2 regions of the Streptomyces sp. PTL18 genome follow, and region 1 is predicted to be linked to the other one. Evidence: riboswitches for the same ligand, from Rfam matches in the RefSeq annotation. Region 1 holds a riboswitch; the other holds the start of a gene.

Region 1 (5,485 bases):
GAGAGGACCGGGACCTCCTTGGCGACCAGGTTCATGCCGTCCCGGATGGGGTTCACGAGGGCCACGTCGGCGAGCCGGTACGCGGCCAGGGAGCGCGCGAAGTCGTCCTTGACGTGCATCTCGACCGGTACCCAGCCCGGTGTCCCGTACCGCTCGTTGATCTCCGCGGCCACCCGCTGGACCTCCGCCGTGTAGTCCCGGTAGACGGCCAGGTCCTGCCGGGACGGGTAGGCGAACGCCACGTGCACCACCCGTTCGCACCACTCGGGGTGGGACTCCAGCAGCTCCTCGTACGCCAGCAGGCCCCGCACGATGTTCTTCGACAGCTCCGTGCGGTCCACCCGCACGATCGCCCTGCGCGGGCGGCCGTCGGGTGCCGTCCCGATCTGCTCCCGCAGGATCGCCATCCGCTCGTCCACGTCCGGCTGGTGCGCCCGCCTGCGCAGGAACTCGGCGTCCGCACCCAGACCGTGCACCCCGATCCGCGTGTCCCCGAGCCCGCCGACGAGCGCCTCGCAGCACGCGGTGAACGCGTCCGCCCAGCGCCGGGTGAGGAACGCCGCCCGGTCCGCGCCCAGAATGCCGCGCAGCACCTGCGCCGCGATGTCGTCGGGCAGCAGGCGGAAGTAGTCCGGCGGGGCCCACGGCGTGTGGGAGAAGTGGCCGATCCGCAGGTCGGGGCGGAGTTCGCGGAGCATGCCGGGGGCCAGAGCGAGGTGGTAGTCCTGGATCAGCACCGCCGCGCCCTCGGCCGCCTCCTGGGCGAGCGCCTCGGCGAACGCCCGGTTGTACGCCTCGTACGACGCCCACTGACGCCGGAACTCCCGGCCGAAGACCGGCTCCAGCGGCGTCTGGTAGAGCATGTGGTGCACGAACCACAGCACCGAGTTCGCGATGCCGTTGTACGCGTCCGCGTGCACGTCCGGCGCGATGTCGAGCATCCGGACCCGCCGGCCTCCGGTGTCGGCCGGATCCAGCGCGCCACCCGTGCGGCGTACGGCCTCGCGGTCGCCGTCGTCGAGGGCCGCACACACCCATACGGCGTCCGCGTCCGGGCCGATCGCCGACAGGCCCGACACCAGGCCGCCTCCGCCGCGCTTGGCGGTGAGCTGCCCGGACCCGTCCAGCGTGTACGAGACGGGGCCACGGTTGGAGGCGACGAGGATGCGGGCGCCGTGCGCGTGCTGCGTGGAAGCCATGCCACGAAACCTAGCCCGAGCGGAAAACGCTCAAACGTACGGTTCGGCCGTATGCGGAATGGTCTCCGCCACGTCCGGTCGCCCGGTCGCCCGGGCGAGCACGGTTCAGGCCGCTTTCCGTTCCGTGTACTCCGCGATCTGCGCCATCGGCGGCCTCTCCTCGGTGTCCACGGAGTACGTCCGGGGCTCGAAGCCGTCCGACCCGCGTTCGAACTGGGTGAGGGCCGGGCGGATCAGATGGCCGCGGGCCAGGCGGAGCTGGGCCGTGCGGTAGATCGCGGCGGCCATCCGGCCGAGCGCCTGACCGTCCTGGTGGCGGTGCTTGCGCACCCCCACGTCGACCTGGGCCAGCGCGTCCAGGCCCACCAGGTGCAGCGCGTCCACCAGCATGCCCAGCTCGACGCCGTACCCGACCGGGAAGGGGAGCCGTTCCAGCAGGGAGCGGCGGGCCGCGTACTCGCCGCCGAGCGGCTGGACGAATCCGGCGAGCTGCGGCCAGTGCATGTTGAGCAGCGGGCGCGCCATCAGTTCCGTGACCCGGCCGCCCTGCCCCGCCGCCCCCGCGAGCGGCCGGTCGTACATCGCCTTCACCAGGTCCACGCCCGGGTCGGTGAGCAGCGGGCCCACGATCCCGGTCACGAAGTCCGACGAGAACTCCTTCAGGTCCGCGTCGACGAAGCAGACGATGTCCCCGCCGGTGACGAGCAGGGAGCGCCACAGCACCTCGCCCTTGCCGGGCACGGCCGGAATGCGCGGCAGGATCGTGTCGCGGTGCACGACCCTCGCGCCGGCCGCGGCGGCGACCTGGGAGGTGCGGTCGGTGGAGCCGGAGTCGACGACGACGATCTCGTCGACCAGCGGGACCTGACGCACGAGGTCGTGGCGGATGACGGAGACGATCTCGCCGACCGTCTCCTCCTCGTTGAGCGCGGGCAGCACGACGCTGACCGAGGAGCCCGAGGCGCGCTTCGCGGCCATGATCTGGTGGAGCGGGCGGTCGGTGACGGACCAGGAGCGGGTGCTCAGCCAGCGCTCGACTTCTTCCAGCACGGTCAGCGGCTCCTCACGTTCCTACGGGGTGGGGGTGAGTCGGGGACGGTCGAACGGGTCTCTCTTGTGATCCGTCTCGCGGTTCGGACGACTATCTCAACTCTCCCGGCCGTCGGTTACAGTCTTGAACAACGCCGGTGACCATCGCATGTCGGGGCCCACCGCGGCCCGCGCCGGCGAAACAATCACATACAGCTCATCCAGAGGGGCAGAGGGACACGGCCCGATGAAGCCCCGGCAACCCTCCAGCCGGCTCTCGTAGATCACTGTTGATCGTCTCCGCGAGGCTCCCGGCTAGGGAAGGTGCCAATTCCGTCTCACGGCGAGGTGCGTCGTGGGGAAGATGAGGAGAAAGGGCCTCGCCTGACATGGCTGTGCAGACCGTTGCAAGCACCACCGACTCCGTGAACCTCGGACCCGCCGCGGGCCTGTCCTGCCGCGAGTGCGGCCACCGGGTGCCGCTCGGCCCGGTCTTCGCCTGCGAGGAGTGTTTCGGTCCCCTCGAGGTCGCCTACGACTTCTCCGGCTACGGCACCGAGGAACTGCGGAAGCGGATCGAGGCGGGCCCCGCGAACATCTGGCGCTACGCGCCGCTGCTGCCGGTCCCGGCGGACGTCGCCGACAAGCCGAACCTCAACCCTGGCTGGACCAAGCTCGTCAAGGCCGACAACCTGGCGCGCGAGCTGGGCGTCACCGGCGGGTTGTATGTGAAGGACGACTCCGGTAACCCGACGCACTCCTTCAAGGACCGCGTGGTCGCCCAGGCGCTGGAGGCAGCGCGCGCCTTCGGCTTCACCACCCTGTCCTGCTCCTCCACCGGCAACCTCGCGGGCGCGGTCGGCGCCGCGGCGGCCCGGGCCGGCTTCCGCTCCTGCGTGTTCATCCCGCACGACCTGGAGCAGGGCAAGGTCGTCATGGCCGCGGTCTACGGCGGCGAGCTCGTCGGCATCGAGGGCAACTACGACGACGTGAACCGCTTCTGCTCGGAGCTGATCGGCGACCCGGCCGGCGAGGGCTGGGGCTTCGTCAACGTCAACCTGCGGCCGTACTACGCGGAGGGTTCCAAGACCCTGGCGTACGAGATCGCCGAGCAGCTCGGCTGGGAGCTGCCGGACCAGATCGTGGTGCCGATCGCCTCCGGCTCGCAGCTGACGAAGATCGACAAGGGCCTGCAGGAGCTGATCCGGCTCGGGCTCGTCGAGGACAAGCCGTACAAGATCTTCGGCGCGCAGGCCGAGGGCTGCTCACCGGTGTCGGTGGCGTACAAGGCGGGCCACGACGTGGTGCGGCCGCAGAAGCCGAACACCATCGCCAAGTCGCTGGCGATCGGCAACCCGGCCGACGGCCCGTACGTCCTGGACATCGCGCGCCGCACGGGCGGTGCCGTGGAGGACGTGACGGACGAGCAGATCGTCGACGCCATCAAGCTGCTGGCGCGCACCGAGGGCATCTTCGCCGAGACGGCGGGCGGCGTGACCGTCGGCGTCACGCGCAAGCTGATCGAGAACGGCGTCCTCGACCCGGCGAAGACGACGGTCGTCCTCAACACGGGGGACGGTCTGAAGACGCTGGACGCGGTGGCCGGCACCGGTCCGACCGCGACGATCCGTCCCACCCTCGAGTCCTTCCGCGAGGCCGGTCTCGTCTGACCTCCTCACCGCCCCACCCGCCAGCCGCACCCCGACCGGAGGTCACCCCCTATGAGCGTCACCGTCCGCATCCCCACCATCCTGCGCACCTACACCGGCGGCCGGGCCGAGGTCGCCGCCGAGGGCGCGACCCTCGCCGAGGTCATCGAGGACCTGGAGAAGAACCACACCGGCATCGCCGCCCGGGTGCTGGACGACCAGGGCAAGCTGCGCCGCTTCGTCAACGTGTACGTGAACGACGACGACGTCCGCTTCGAGCAGGGTCTCCAGACCGCCACACCGGACGGCGCGGGCGTCTCCATCATCCCCGCGGTGGCGGGCGGCTGACGGTCGTTCGGACGCACCGTCATTACCCTCGGTAACGTGCGTCACTCCCCGTTCATCGAATTGCCCTCTCCGTGAGAGAAACGGAGGGGGCAATTCTGCATGGTTGAGCGCGGTACAGTTGGGGAACACGCTCCCGGTCTTCCCCTCCGGGGCCGCGATCGGATGCCGCGCACCCGACGAGAAACAGCCAAAGTGTGCAGGGCTTTTGCGCCATTCGTTCCCTTTGCCGGGCCCGACTTGCCCTGAAATCGGGTGAATTCTCGGCACATTCCCGACCGGTCGCACCCCGAATTCTCGTCCGATTGACCTGTTGCAGAGGGCAGTTGGACAGATACATTCAGCCGCGGTCGACGCGTTCCGGCGCACGCCCCCAACCGTTGGGGGGTGAGGTCTGACCCGGATCCGCGAAGTGTGGATCCGTGCAAGGGCCAGTAATAGGGGAGTTAGGCATGGCTCAGGGCACCGTCAAGTGGTTCAACGCGGAGAAGGGGTACGGCTTCATCGCGGTCGACGGTGGTGCGGACGTCTTCGTCCACTACAGCGCGATCCAGATGGACGGCTACCGCACCCTGGAAGAGGGCCAGCGGGTCGAGTTCGAGATCTCGCAGGGTCAGAAGGGCCCGCAGGCGGACATGGTCCGCGTGACCGCCTGATACAACGCGCCGACGACTGCACTGTCCGACGTGTCGAGGGGCCCGCATCCCGTCCGGGATGCGGGCCCCTCGGTCTGTCCGGGACCTGCTCGGGCACCGCTCCGGGACGGGCGCCGGCAGGGGGCGCACCGCGGCGTTCACCTCCTCCTCTCCTCGGGGCCGCCCGCGCCCGCCCGTCACCCGACCACCACCCCTCGACGAGCCCGCTTCGCGGGAGCGCCTTGCACTCGGACGGTGCGAGTGCTAATCATTGGCGTTAGCACTCTGAAGGTGAGAGTGACAACAGAAGGACCGGGTCGGTGAGGCCGCGGACCGGGTGGGGCAAGGAACCTCCGGCCGGGGCCGTCCGTCGCGGGCGCGGGCGCGGTCCGAAGTAATCACCCCCAGTCCTGGAGGGACCACTTCACATGGCCAAGATCATCGCGTTCGACGAGGAGGCGCGGCGCGGCCTCGAGCGCGGCATGAACCAGCTCGCGGACGCCGTCAAGGTGACCCTCGGCCCCAAGGGCCGCAACGTCGTCCTCGAGAAGAAGTGGGGCGCCCCCACGATCACCAACGACGGTGTCTCCATCGCCAAGGAGATCGAGCTCGAGGACCCGTACGAGAA
Region 2 (5,485 bases), on a different contig from region 1:
TCTCGGCGATCGCCCAGATCAACCCGATCTGGGCGATGGGTCCCTACCGGCCGGACCAGGTGTCCACGGGCGCCCAGCCCGACTGGTACATGGGCTTCTCCGAGGGCCTGATCCGTGTGATGCCGGGCTGGGAGATCAGCTTCTGGGGCCACACGCTCGTCCTGGGCGTGTTCATCCCGCTCATGGTCTTCCCGCTGGTCCTGGTCGCGATCGCGGTGTACCCGTTCATCGAGTCCTGGGTCACCGGCGACAAGCGCGAGCACCACATCCTGGACCGTCCGCGCAACGCCCCCACCCGTACGGGCTTCGGCGCCGCGTGGATCTCGTGGTACTTCGTGCTGCTGCTGGGCGGTGGCAACGACATCTGGGCCACGCACTTCCACCTGTCGATCAACGCGATCACCTGGTTCGTCCGCGTCGCCTTCTTCGTGGTGCCGGTCGTCGTGTTCCTCGTCACCAAGCGCATCTGCCTCGGTCTGCAGCGCCGCGACCGCGACAAGGTGCTGCACGGCCGCGAGTCGGGCATCATCAAGCGGCTGCCGCACGGTGAGTTCATCGAGGTCCACGAGCCGCTCAGCCAGGAGCAGCTGCACACGCTCACCGCGCACGAGCAGTACAGGCCGGTCGAGCTCGGCCCCACGGTCGACGAGAACGGCGTCGAGCGGAAGATCAAGGGCTCGCAGAAGTTCCGCGCCAAGCTGAGCAAGGCCTACTACGGCGATGACAACCAGATCGCCAAGCCCACGGTCGAGGAGTACAAGGAGATCACGAGCGGCCACGGCCACCACTGATCGCTGCACGCCACGCCACAGTCGAAGGGCCCCGTCCGATGTCCGGACGGGGCCCTTCGCCATGCCCCCGGCTGGATAGGGTGGACCCGTTCGAGACTCGCGTCCCGTAGTCCGGGACACCCACCCAGGAGCGGCTTATGAGCGCTGTGACACCCGCTGGAGGCGACACCGCGGCGGGCCGTTCCTGGCCCGAGGTACTGAACGCCCTGCTGGAGGGGCGCGACCAGAGTGCCGACGCGACGGCGTGGGCGATGGACCGCATCATGCGCGGCGAGGCGACCGACGCGCAGATCGCCGGGTTCGTGGTGGCGCTGCGCGCCAAGGGCGAGACGGTCGAGGAGATCACCGGTGTGGTCCGGGCGATGTACGAGCACGCCAACGTGATCGAGGTGTCGGGTCCCACGGTCGACATCGTCGGCACGGGCGGTGACGGCGCGAAGACGGTGAACATCTCCACGATGTCGGCGCTCGTGGTGGCCGGCACGGGAGCGAAGGTCGTCAAGCACGGGAACCGCGCGGCCTCGTCCGCGTCGGGCTCGTCGGACGTCCTGGAGAAACTGGGCGTCAACCTCGACCTGACACCCCAGCGGGTGGCCGAGGTCGCCGAGGAGGCGGGCATCACCTTCTGTTTCGCGGTGAAGTTCCACCCCGCGCTGCGCCATGTCGCCGCCGCGCGCGGTCAGCTGGGCATCCGGACGGTCTTCAACGCGCTCGGCCCGCTCACCAACCCGGCGAAGGTCAGGGCCCAGGCGGTCGGCGTCGCGGATCCGCGCCTGGCGCCGATGATCGCGGGTGTGCTCGCCGAGCGCGGCAACTCGTCCCTGGTGTTCCGCGGCGACGACGGCCTCGACGAGCTGACGACGACGGCCACCTCCCACGTCTGGGTCGTCCGCGACGGCAAGGTCACCGAGGAGACCTTCGACCCGCGGGACGTCGGCATCGAGCTGGTGCCGGTGGAGGCCCTGAGGGGCGGCGATCCGTCCCACAACGCCGAGGTCGCCCGCCGCCTCCTCGGCGGGGAGACGGGCCCGGTGAGGGACGCGGTCCTGCTCAACTCGGCGGCCGCACTGGTCGCCCTGGAGCCGGGCGACGGCCCGCTGGCGGACCGGCTCCGCACCGGCATGGACAAGGCCGCCGCGTCCATCGACTCGGGAGCGGCCAAGCAGGCCCTGGAGCGATGGGTGGCGGCCAGCAACGTCTGACGCCGTGCGCGCCCGCGGAAAAGACCAGGTCAGGCTGGCCGGAGTAAAGTGAGACAGGTGGCAGCTCTCCCCGCGGGCCGCAAGGAGGCTGGGCATGATCCATTCAGCCGATATCCGCGAGTGGCGCAACCAGGACGTGATCGACACCAAGGGCCGCAGGATCGGGTCCCTCGAGGCGGTCTATGTCGACACCACCACCGACACACCGGCCATGGCCACCGTCCGCACCGGGATTCCGACCCGGCAGAGGCTCGTCTTCGTCCCCCTCGACGAGGCGACCGTGGGCCCCGGGTACGTCCAGGTGGCGCACTCCAAAGGGCAGGTGCGCAAGGCGCCGTCCATCGGCCTGGACGACGTCCTGCCGGTCGAGCGGGAAGAGGAGATCTTCAAACACTATGACAGGGCCTATGAGCCCGGTGCCGACCGCGGACGCCGCCTGGCGCGCCGCTGATCTGCCGGGCCGGAGGGAGTGGTCACCATGGCGGTCTTCCTGTTCCTGATCCTCGCGGCGGTCGCCCTGGGCATCATCGGCGTGGTCGCGAAGGGGCTGTTCTACCTGCTGGTCATCGGGATCGTGGTGTTCCTGGCGAGCCTCGTGGGGTTCGGCATGCGCTGGGGGCGGCGTTCGGGCCACCACCTGGTCCGCTGACCTCATCGGACGGGGTCCCCCGTCCCGGTATCCGGACAGAAGTTGCGGGTGGTCGATCACCTGCCGTAGTTTCCTGACCAGGTCATGAGCGACAGTCATTCGGCCCCGGCCGGCTGTCCGGCAACCCTCCGTCCGTGGCGGGGTGCCCCGGGTGAAGACCAGGTCGCAGGCAGCGAGGTCTGCGGCAAGCGCGGACCCCTCGCACGCTTTCGAAGGCGTGGGACCAGGGGTCCTGGTCGTTCGAGGGAGCCTTCCGTGAGCAAGCGAATGCGTTAGGGCCGCAGAGCCCCGCCTCCGCAACCCTTCCTTTCCTTTTCACCCTCCGTGCCGTGAACACCTCTGGCGCTCGTGCGTGAGCGCCTCGGCACCGGTGGGTCTCGCCTGCCCACGGGAGTGCACCCATGTCCGTCTCCACCCTTGCCGTCGACCCGTCCGTCTGCGCCCCGCTGCCCGTTCTGGGCCGCGATGTCACCGTCCCGCTCGTCACCGGCGGCGACGTCACCTACGCCGCCCTCGACTACGCGGCCAGCGCCCCGGCGCTGCAGCGGGTCTGGGACGACGTGGCGGCGTACGCCCCGTACTACGGCAGCGTGCACCGCGGTGCCGGATACCTCTCGCAGTTGTCCACCGACCTGTTCGAGAGCGCCCGCCGCACCGTCGCCGAGTTCCTCGACTGCCGCGACGGCGACCAGGTGGTCTTCACCCGCTCCACCACCGACTCGCTCAACCTGCTCGCCGCCGCCCTCCCGGCCGGCTGCCGGGTGTTCGTCTTCGAGACCGAGCACCACGCCTCGCTGCTGCCCTGGCGGGACGCCCAGGTCACCTACCTCGACGCCCCTCGCACCCCCCGCCAGGCCGTCGAGACCCTGGAGCGCGCCCTCGCCGACCGCACCGTGCCCGCCGAAGGGGGCCACGGCCCGGCCCTCGTCTGTGTCACCGGCGCCTCCAACGTCACCGGTGAACTGTGGCCCGTGCGCGAGCTGGCGGCGGCCGCCCACGCGCACGGCGCCCGTGTCGTCCTGGACGCCGCCCAGCTCGCCCCGCACCACCCGGTGTCCGTCAAGGACCTCGACGTGGACTGGGTCGCCCTCTCCGGCCACAAGCTCTACGCACCCTTCGGCTCCGGCGTCCTGGCCGGCCGCGCCGACTGGCTGCGGCAGGCGGAGCCGTACCTCGCGGGCGGCGGCGCCAGCCGCAAGGTCACGCGGCGCACGGACGGGGGAGTGGACGTGGAGTGGCACGACACGGCCGCCCGCCACGAGGCCGGCTCCCCGAACGTGATCGGCGCCTACGCCGTCGCCTCCGCCTGCAAGGCCCTCGCCGAGGCCGGCTTCGACACCCTGGTGGCCCGCGAGCAGCACCTGATCCGCAGGGTCAGGGAGGGCCTCGCCGAGGTTCCCCAGGTCAGGATCCTCTCCCTCTTCGGCGACGACGCCCCACGCGTCGGCGTGATCTCCTTCGTCGTCGACGGCTGGAACAGCTCCCACTTCGCCGCCGCGCTCTCCGCCGAGTACGGCATCGGCGTCCGCGACGGCCTGTTCTGCGCGCACCCCCTGCTGCGCACCCTGCTCGGCAGCGACCACCGGGCCCAGGGCGAGTGCGGCGCTCCCGAGGCCGCACCCGGCGAGAGGTCCCTCAACGCCGTCCGGGTGAGCTTCGGCGCCGGCACCCCCGACGAGCACGTGGAGCGCTTCGTCGACGCCGTGAAGGAACTGGTGAGCGACGGCGCGAAGTGGCGGTACCGCACGGAGAACGGCCGCTGCGTCCCGGCGGTCTGAAGCCCGCAGGGCCGGTGGGGCGGCGTCGGGCCCGGCCCGGATGAGCCCTGGCGGATCAGGCGGATCAGGAGTCCAGCCCGATCGCGAACGCCGCCTCCATGTCGTGCTGGGAGTACGTACGGAACGCCACGTGGGTGTCCGTCGCCTCGACCCCCGGGATCTTGCTGATCCGCCCGGGGATGACGTCCGCCAGATCCTCGTGCTCCTTCACCCGCACCATGGCGATCAGGTCGTACGTCCCCGTCACGGAGAAGACCTCACTGACCGAATCCAGCGCGGCGATCCGCTCCGCGATCTCGGGGATCCGGTCCACGCTGGTCTTGATGAGCACGATCGCGGTGATCACGGCTGCTGTTCTCCCTCGGGGGCCTCGGCTGGGGGTTTCACCCTACTCGTACGCACGTGGCGCACCCCCGCGTACAGGAACCCCAGCGAGAACCCCACCAGGTGCGCCAGATACGCCACCCCCGGCCCCTCGGCGGCACGGCCCGCGGCCATCCACTGCAGGGACACCCAGAACGGCAGCACCACCCAGGCCGGGAACCTCAGCGGCAGGAAGAACAGGAACGGAAAGAGACTGGTCACCCGCGCCCTGGGGAAGAGGAAGAGGAACGCACCCAGGACCGCGGAGATCGCCCCGGACGCTCCGACCAGCGTCTGTGCCGAGGTCGCGTTGGCCGCCGCGTACCCCAGCAGCGCCAGATAGCCGCAGCCCAGGTAGAACAGGGCGAACTCCACATGCCCCATCCGCTCCTCGGCCATGGCCCCGAAGACGTAGAGGAAGAGCATGTTCCCCAGCAGATGCACCCAGCTGCCGTGCACGAACAGCGCGGTCGCGGGCGTCAGCGCCGCCCGTGGCGCCCCGCCGAACAACTCCGCCGGCACCACCCCCCAGCGGGCGAAGTAGGCCCGCTGCGCGGCGAGCAGCGCGTCCCCGCTCCCGTAGGCCGGACTCAGTCCGGCGGCCGGTCCGGCGACGAAGAGAGCGCAGCACAGGACGATCAGCCCGTACGTCACCGGCGCCGACTGTCCGCGCAGCGCTCCCACGACCGCCCTGCTCCAGGT

The links. A riboswitch is a leader RNA that binds a small molecule or an ion and turns the genes downstream of it on or off. The one in region 1 is predicted to bind S-adenosylmethionine.
Region 2: it holds a riboswitch for S-adenosylmethionine, as region 1 does, so the genes downstream of both, AC5WS8_RS14290 (aminotransferase class V-fold PLP-dependent enzyme) here and thrC (threonine synthase) in region 1, are expected to answer to the same signal.

The regions. Positions count from the first base shown of each region.
Region 1 is NZ_JCAJZO010000008.1:117,198-122,682, forward strand. It holds gene AC5WS8_RS17670 (alpha,alpha-trehalose-phosphate synthase (UDP-forming)) at 1-1,199, opposite strand, end outside; gene AC5WS8_RS17675 (glucosyl-3-phosphoglycerate synthase) at 1,305-2,249, opposite strand; SAM riboswitch class I at 2,443-2,599, shown strand; gene thrC (threonine synthase) at 2,618-3,898, shown strand; gene AC5WS8_RS17685 (MoaD/ThiS family protein) at 3,950-4,225, shown strand; gene AC5WS8_RS17690 (cold-shock protein) at 4,675-4,878, shown strand; gene groL (chaperonin GroEL) at 5,286-5,485, shown strand, end outside.
Region 2 is NZ_JCAJZO010000006.1:240,529-246,013, forward strand. It holds gene qcrB (cytochrome bc1 complex cytochrome b subunit) at 1-791, shown strand, start outside; gene trpD (anthranilate phosphoribosyltransferase) at 929-1,993, shown strand; gene AC5WS8_RS14280 (PRC-barrel domain-containing protein) at 2,088-2,444, shown strand; gene AC5WS8_RS14285 (hypothetical protein) at 2,472-2,642, shown strand; SAM riboswitch class IV at 2,723-2,839, shown strand; gene AC5WS8_RS14290 (aminotransferase class V-fold PLP-dependent enzyme) at 3,044-4,420, shown strand; gene AC5WS8_RS14295 (Lrp/AsnC family transcriptional regulator) at 4,485-4,766, opposite strand; gene AC5WS8_RS14300 (rhomboid family intramembrane serine protease) at 4,763-5,485, opposite strand, start outside.